One region of the Bacillus methanolicus genome, then DNA from elsewhere that is predicted to be linked to it. Evidence: riboswitches for the same ligand, from Rfam matches in the RefSeq annotation. Region 1 holds a riboswitch; the other holds the start of a gene.
What was found. Region 1 has a riboswitch for thiamine pyrophosphate ahead of thiW (energy coupling factor transporter S component ThiW). Riboswitches for the same ligand answer to the same signal wherever they lie in the genome.
Positions count from the first base shown of each region.

Region 2: another riboswitch for thiamine pyrophosphate. It lies ahead of C0966_RS07225 (IS110 family transposase); the one in region 1 lies ahead of thiW (energy coupling factor transporter S component ThiW).

Region 1 is NZ_PNFF01000002.1:913,563-917,781, reverse strand. Features, by position in the region: gene thiC (phosphomethylpyrimidine synthase ThiC) at 1-1,287, opposite strand, end outside; gene thiW (energy coupling factor transporter S component ThiW) at 1,371-1,892, opposite strand; TPP riboswitch at 2,005-2,114, opposite strand; tRNA gene C0966_RS16260 (tRNA-Pro) at 2,349-2,422, opposite strand; gene gatB (Asp-tRNA(Asn)/Glu-tRNA(Gln) amidotransferase subunit GatB) at 2,788-4,215, opposite strand.
Region 2 is NZ_PNFF01000001.1:1,455,161-1,459,379, reverse strand. Features, by position in the region: gene C0966_RS07235 (PAS domain-containing sensor histidine kinase) at 1-1,283, shown strand, start outside; gene C0966_RS07230 (response regulator transcription factor) at 1,296-1,889, shown strand; TPP riboswitch at 2,084-2,193, shown strand; gene C0966_RS07225 (IS110 family transposase) at 2,373-3,653, shown strand; gene C0966_RS07220 (ABC transporter substrate-binding protein) at 4,078-4,219, shown strand, end outside.

The sequences.
Region 1 (4,219 bases):
TCCCGGTGCTATATCTGTTGTTAAAGGTCCCAATGTGTAGAATGGAGCTTCTTTGCAAATTTCCATTTGCTTATCCACATTCTCTTTTATAAGATGCATCGGTACATGTCCCGGGCCTTCAATCATTACTTGGACATCATGCTTCCACGCTATTTCAGTAAGCTCGCCTAACGTTTGAAGTTCTGCAAATTGCGCTTCATCATTTGCATCGGCAATTGAACCCGGTCTTAGACCATCTCCTAATGAGACGGAAATGTCGTACGCTTTTAAAATCTCACAAATCTCCTCAAAGTGAGTATACAAGAAATTTTCCTCGTGATGTGCCAAGCACCATTGAGCCATAATCGATCCTCCGCGGGAAACAATCCCGGTTGTCCGTTTTGCAGTCAGAGGAATATAGCGAAGTAAAACTCCGGCATGTATCGTAAAGTAGTCAACACCTTGCTCCGCCTGCTCAATTAATGTGTCCCGGTAAACTTCCCATGTCAGATCTTCGGCCACGCCTTTCACTTTTTCAAGTGCTTGATAAATTGGCACTGTTCCGACTGGAACCGGAGAGTTTCGAATAATCCATTCCCTTGTTGTATGTATGTTTTTTCCTGTCGATAAATCCATGATCGTATCGGCACCCCAGCGGACGGCCCAAGTCATTTTTTCAACTTCTTCTGAAATTGACGAGGATACAGCCGAATTCCCAATATTCGCATTAATTTTCACATGAAAATTGCGCCCAATAATCATTGGCTCGGCCTCAGGATGATTAATATTTGCCGGAATGATTGCTCTTCCCCTAGCTACCTCACTGCGGACAAATTCAGGATCGAGCTGTTCTCTGATCGCAATGAACTCCATCTCAGGGGTAATGATTCCCTTTTTTGCATAATGCATTTGCGTGACATTGCGCCCTTTTTTCGCTCTCAGCGGACGGTTGTTCGTATTTGGAAAAACCTCGATCTTCCGGTTTGCTTCTTCTTCGCTGCGGTAGCCATTGTCCTCAGGCTTAACAGATCTGCCTTGATATTCCTCAACATCTCCTCTTTCCAAAATCCACTTTCTGCGAAGCTTTGGAAGCCCTTTTTTCAAATCAACCTCATAATTCGGATCAGTGTATGGACCACTTGTATCATACACACGCACAGGCTTATTTTCCTCTTTTCCAAACATGGATTCTGTCGGGCTGAGCGAGATTTCCCGCATCGGGACCTGAATATCAGGTCTTGATCCTTCCACATACACTTTTTTGCTTCCCGGAAAAGTATACATCATTTGAGTAAAATCGTTTGTCATATAATAGTTCCTCCTCAAAATTGAATATTTATTTGATACATGCGGCTTTAAAGAGCTGATATGGTGCAAATTTGTCTAAATATTCAAATCCTGTTATGAAAAGATGTCTTTTCAAGTAACTTCTCTTTTGCCGCAGTATTTCTCAAAAAAACAGTCAGAATGACATAACCGATAAAAGCACCTGATAAGGAGCTGACCATAAACGAAGGAATGAATCCAAATATTGTTGCTTCTTTTCCCAGTAAAAGGACTGCAATCGGATATGAAGCAAGAGCACCCAACAAACCTGTTCCGGTGACTTCACCAACAAAAGCCATAGATGTCTTTTTCGTCTTTGAAAATAAATATGCTGCCAAAAAGGCCCCGATCATACTCCCCGGAAACGCAAAAACGGAGCCGGTTCCCATTAGATTTCTTAAAATGGATACGCAAAGCGCCTGAGCCACTGCGTAATACGGACCTAATAAAACTGCTGACAAAACATTAATAAAATGCTGCATTGGAAAAACTTTGGCAAATCCTATCGGGATAAAAAACATGTGGCTTGTCAGTGTACCAATCGTAATCATCATGGCAGTTAACGTAAGCTTCTGTGTTTTTTTCACAAAAAAATCCCTCCAATGTTCAGGCACTGGGGGATAGGGAATACCATGCAAATATTCATTATCGCCGGAGTCAAAAAAAGCAGACTCCAACGGAAGGAATCTGCTTTTGTATGACTAAGTCAATACACTTCCCTACGCTGGTACTAACCAGATCAGGTAAAAGGGTCAAAGATTCGGATCTTTATCTCAGCCGGCCATTCTCCGGCACCCCTAGTGCCAATTATATTATTGTCATAGTTTAATATATCACAGTCATTGATGATTGCAAGGACTTTTTTGATTTTTTTCTCCCTTTCGAAAATTCTATTTAATTAAGAGAAGACAAAAAAGAGGCTGACCCTTTATGGGTCTGGCCCCTCCGACAATGACAATATGTAGAATGTTTTTTAGTGAGGGGGCTGATCCTTTGCTTCTGAATCAGCCCCCCCTTTGATAATAACTCTTGAATATTAAAAATCGGGATAACAGGATTCGAACCTGCGACCCCTAGCACCCCATGCTAGTGCTCTACCAAGCTGAGCTATATCCCGACGGCACATATATTTTACTATATTCACTCGGTATGTGCCAATATCCTTTTTCTACACCATTCTTCAAAAAACGATGAACAAATTATTAATCAAACGTTTGATTAATTTTCGAAAGAGTGCATGAATATCATACATTTTTCCCGGGAAATAGATGCGGAAATTGTCAAATGCTGCTAAGCTCATTTCGACAAAAACAGTGCCGACCAGAAGACCGATCTTAATCTGCTAAAAATTAAAAAGAGGCTATCTCAAAAGCCTAGGGTCAGACCCTATACCACAATATATAGGACATAATGTTGGATAAATGTGCTATATATCGATAAATGCACATGAGGTCTGACCCTTATAAGACAGCCTCTACAGAATTATAGCTTTTGCAATTCTTGATTTAATAATTTATTGACCAACGGCGGATTGGCTTGTCCTTTTGTCGCTTTCATTACCTGGCCGACAAGGAAGCCGATCGCTTTACCCTTCCCATTTTTAAAGTCTTGTACTGATTGTGGGTTCGCCTCAATGACTTCTGCAATAATTTTTAGAAGCGCTCCTTCGTCGGAAATCTGAACAAGTCCTTTTTCTTTGACAATTTGCTCTGCATCTCCGCCATTTTCAATTAACTCTTTAAATACTGTTTTGGCGATTTTCGAAGAAATTGTGCCATTTTCGATCAGCTTAATCATGCCCGCGAGGCTTTCAGGCGTTAAAGACACTTCGTGAAGCTCTTTTTGTTCCGCATTTAAGTAAGCAGACACCTCTCCCATCATCCAGTTGGATGCTTGTTTTGGATCTGCACCGGCTTTGACAGTCGCCTCAAAGAAGTCAGCCATTTCTTTTGTTACTGTTAAAACAGCAGCATCATAAGCAGGCAGTCCAAGTTCTTCGATGTAGCGTTTTTTCCGCTGATCAGGCAGCTCAGGAATTTCTGCTCTTACGCGTTCTTTCCACTCTTCATCAATATACAATTCCACAAGATCAGGCTCCGGGAAGTAGCGATAGTCATCCGAACCTTCTTTCACACGCATTAAAATCGTCGTATTTGTCGCTTCATCATACCGGCGCGTTTCCTGCTGAATCGTTCCGCCTGCAAGCACCACTTCCCGCTGGCGTTTTTCTTCATACTCCAAACCCTTTCGGACGAAATTAAAAGAGTTTAAGTTTTTCAACTCGGTTTTTGTTCCGAATTCTTTTTGGCCAACCGGGCGGATTGATATATTTGCATCACAGCGTAGGGAACCCTCTTCCATTTTACAATCAGACACACCCGTATATTGGATGATTGATTTTAATTTTTCAAGATAGGCATACGCTTCGTCAGGAGTACGGATATCCGGCTCCGAAACAATTTCAATTAACGGCGTGCCCTGGCGATTTAAATCTACAAGGGAATAGCCGTTTTCGTGGTTTAATTTCCCTGCATCTTCCTCTAAATGTAGGCGGGTAATTCCAATTTTTTTCTTTTTCCCGTCCACTTCGATTTCAATCCAGCCGTTTTTGCCGATCGGCTTATCGAATTGGGAAATCTGATATGCCTTCGGATTATCCGGATAAAAATAGTTTTTGCGGTCAAACTTCGTTTCTGTTGCCACTTCACAGTTTAGTGCCATGGCCGCTTTCATCGCATACTCGACAGCCTTTTTATTCAAAACAGGCAGTACGCCCGGATATCCGAGTTCAATAACAGAAGTATTTGTGTTAGGTTCAGCGCCAAATTGGTTCGGGCTTGCCGAAAAGATTTTGGAATCAGTTTTTAATTCTACGTGTACTTCAAGGCCTATCACTGTTTCAAATTTCATTCTT
Region 2 (4,219 bases), on a different contig from region 1:
GGAATGTTATCTTGACCCAACAGCCTTCCAAGAGTGAGTACAGGATAATTACCCGCTCCGGCCATATTAAATATTTTGAGTGTCGGACGATGCCTGTAGAAAGTCAAGATAATCTTACAGTCGTTACGGTCCGGGATATTACCGAAAGAAAAAATATGGAGATAGAGCTTCAAAATAGAAAGGATCGATATAAATTATTGCAAAACAGTTTGAAAAATTTTTCCCAAGACTTGTCTTCGGTAATGAAAGTATCAGATCTCAAAGAAAGATTAATCCATGAAATAAATACAGTTTTGCCAGATTCCCAGCCGGCGATCTTACAATTTAATAAAGAAAATCAGATAATCGAAGAAGCTCATTTTCTTGAATTTCAACCCGATTTGCAAAATTTTCCGGTTGGCAAGATCGTAAACGTTAACGATAAGGTTCTAATAAAAGTAGGAGAGCGGACCAGCCATGCCTACATCCTCATTCTCAATGCACAATCTATAGAAGAGGAAATGGATTCCATTTGGCTGGAAACAATCGTTTACTACGCCAATATGGTATTTGAGAGCTTGGATGTAATCGAGAATCTAATGAATCAATTGGAAGCTGCCATGCAAAGCAGCCAAACACCGCTTTGGATCTTGCGGCTCTTGTTCAATCTTTCCGAAAAAGAACGGCTCCATTTATCAAGTGATTTGCATGATACAGTCCTGCAGGATCAAATTGATTTGTACAGAAGAATGGAATCATTGCTTCATCGCCATGAATTTGACAACGAAATAAAAGCACTGCTTAAAGGAATTGAACAAGGACTGCTGGACACCATTCACCAAATCCGGATGACATGTAATGAACTTCGGCCACCGTTGCTAAGGGAATTGGGTTTAGAGCGGGCATTGGAAAATTTATTTGAATATACCCAAGTTTCTTCAACTTTTAAAATTTATTTTTCAACAGACAATACTTCCAGTCTTCAATTAAATGAGGAACAAACGATCGGAATTTATCGAATCGTACAGGAATTGATCAACAATGCGACAAAACATTCCAAGGCTTCAAAAATTCACCTTCATATTAGTGCCCGGGAAGACAAAATGATGTTTGAATATTCTGATGACGGTGTGGGCTTTGAACTGGATAAGTTAAAACCGTCCTTTAACAACATGGGATTAACAAGCATTAAGCAACGCGTTCAGAGCCTTTCAGGCAATGTAGAGTTTTATTCAAAACCGAATTGCGGATTAAAAGTTACTATGCAAATTCCATGTACCGGCATTGGAGATAAAAAAATTTGAGAGGTTTTTACGATGATAAATATTTTGATAGTCGATGACCATTTATCTATATTGGAAGGTACAAAAATGCTATTGGAGCAGGAACCCGATTTTAACATTTCAATAGAAAACAGTTCTTTGAACGCATTAAATAAAATTAAGCTGCAACATTATGATATATTGCTGTTTGATTTGTATATGCCGCACTTGAACGGGCTTGAACTAACAAAAAAAGCTTTAGCGTATAATCAAGATTTAATTGTATTAATTTACACCGGTTTTGATATTAAACCACATTTTAATTTATTGGTTGAAGCCGGAGTTTCCGGTTTTTTATCCAAAACTTCTTCAAGAGAAGAACTTGTGATAGGAATAAGATGCGCCCTGCGTCAACAGGTTATCTTGCCGCTTTCGCTTGTAAGAGAACTAAGAAGGCCGGGCTTCGTTTCCGGCGGCACCAATTCTCAAGATACAGTAATCCTGACGAAAACAGAAGAAGACATATTGGCGGAACTGGCAAAGGGTAAAAGTACAAGAGAAATGGCTAATTCTTTATCGATGAGCCAACGATCACTGGAATATAATTTAACGTTGCTCTACCAAAAGTTTGGGGTTAGGACGCGGTAGACACAAAAAATTTATCAATTTTCAGCAGCTGCCATTAGGTGTTAACTCTAAAAGAGGGATTTGAACTCTGTCCGGCCGATGCCTGCCAGATTCGAGATATCTTAATACGGGCCAGACCCCGATCAAATTTATTAGAAAATTATTATATTAATTATCTAATCTGCTATAATAGATGAGGAATTGATAATTTCATAGCAAGAATGTAGGGGAACCGGTGTTGCCGGTTGAGATTTCATCCGAAAGATGATGACCCTTAGAACCTGAACTGGTTCAGACCAGCGGAGGGAACATTGTTCGTCTAGGCGCTCAGGTTCTGACCTGGGCGCATTTCATTTGTTCCCGGGCTTGCGAATTCTAAATTACATAAGGAGCATTCCTGTAATGAAGAAATTTGAGGTTTGAAACAAAAAGAGCCCTCTTGGTATAGTACAGGGTGTCAATGCATTGACCCCGAATTAATAAGTTACCAAGGAGGACTCAATAATGAATTATACTCAAAATCGAAAAATCTCGCAAATCACACCATCAACATTAATAATCGGCATTGATATTGCCAAAGACAAACACGTGGCACGGGCACAAGACGATCGAGGAATTGAATTTGGAAAACGCTTGATCTTTGAAAATCGCATACATGGTTTCCAAATGCTTTTAGATTGGGTGAATCGACACCAAAAAGAAAATGATAAGAACCATGTGATTTTTGGGGTTGAACCAACCGGGCCCTACTGGTTAAATCTCGCTTATTTCCTTACCGCAAAGGGCTATGACTTTGTGCTAGTCAATCCGATGCATGTAAAGAAAAGCAAAGAGCTTGATGACAACTCTCCAACAAAAAACGATACAAAAGACGCCAGAGTGATTGCACAGCTGATTAAAGACGGCCGATACTCCGTACCAAATCTCTTAGACGGCATTTACGCGGAACTAAGAGAAGGCGTCAAAATAAGAGATCAGCTCACTCAACAGCTTGCCATCACAGAAGGACGTATTCAAAATTTGATTCAACGTTATTTTCCGGAGTTTTTCGATGTTTTCGGGGATTGGGAAGGAAAAGCAGCTCTTTGCACGCTAAAACTGTTTCCATTTCCTTCTCAAATTAAAGAAATGACACCTGAAGAGATTCTCTCAAAGTGGAAGCCATTTGTACAACGAGGAGTTGGAATGAAGCGAGCAACGAAACTAGTGGAAACGGCCAAAAAGAGCATTGGAATTCAAATCGGGATTCAGTTTGCCAAACGTGAAATGGAATATCTGATTGACCAATATGAGCTTTATCAAACGCAGTTGGAAGAGTTGGATCAGGAGCTAGAAGCTCTTGTAGAAACGATCCCAGGTGCTAAGCAAATGATGAATATTTCTGGGTTAGGTGTTACAACAGTCGCTCTATTCTTCGCTGAAGTGGGTGATCTCACAAAGTACAGTCACCCTCAGCAATTAGTTAATCTGGCAGGCCTTTCATTACGTGAGCATAGTTCTGGAAAATTTAAAGGACAAACCAGAATAACGAAACGGGGACGAAGCAGGCTGCGTAAAGCTCTGTACCTAGCGATTCGGCCACTCGTTGCCCATAATCCAACTTTTAAAGCTTTACATCAATACTATACAAAACGATCTGAAAGGCCTTTAAAAAAGCAACAGTCTCTCATCGCTTTGTGTTGTAAGCTATTACGTGTCTTATTTGTCATTGGTCAAAAACAGTGTGAATTTGATGGTTCAAAATTATTGCAAGGCTTGCCTCAAATTACATTACAAGTTGCTTAAACCGATTTATTAACCAATTTGTTAATCAAATTACTATCGAATACTTCAAGTATTTCTAAAGACAAACACCAATAGTGCCGAGTCGGAGTTTATTTTTACCATACGGGCTTATGACCCAGCTGAGGAGCTTATCCGACCTCCACCTCATGGATACGCAGGACGAAGGAATGTATGGATCCCAATCCGGTGATACATGGGAGGGTTAGCGACCGTGAGATGAGTGGAGATTTTGCGCACGGTCATAACTGTTATTACCAAACAATACCAGTTTGGTTGGTAGGATGGCCCCCCATCTGTAAGAAATTTAAATAAATTCAATTTATAACCATGATTTTCGGTGGATCAACTATTAGGTGTTAATGAAATTTAGAGAAAACGTGAGTATTCGGGAGAATTTTAAAGTATATAGAGGGAGGAAACAGTAATGAAAAAATGGCTCGCATTGCTTTTTTCAGCCATGCTCTTAACGGGCTGCGGTACTGACAAGAATGATTCATCATCAGACAAGAACACTGCAACAACAGACAAAAAAGAAAAATCACTTGAAAAAGTGTCGGTTGTGCTCG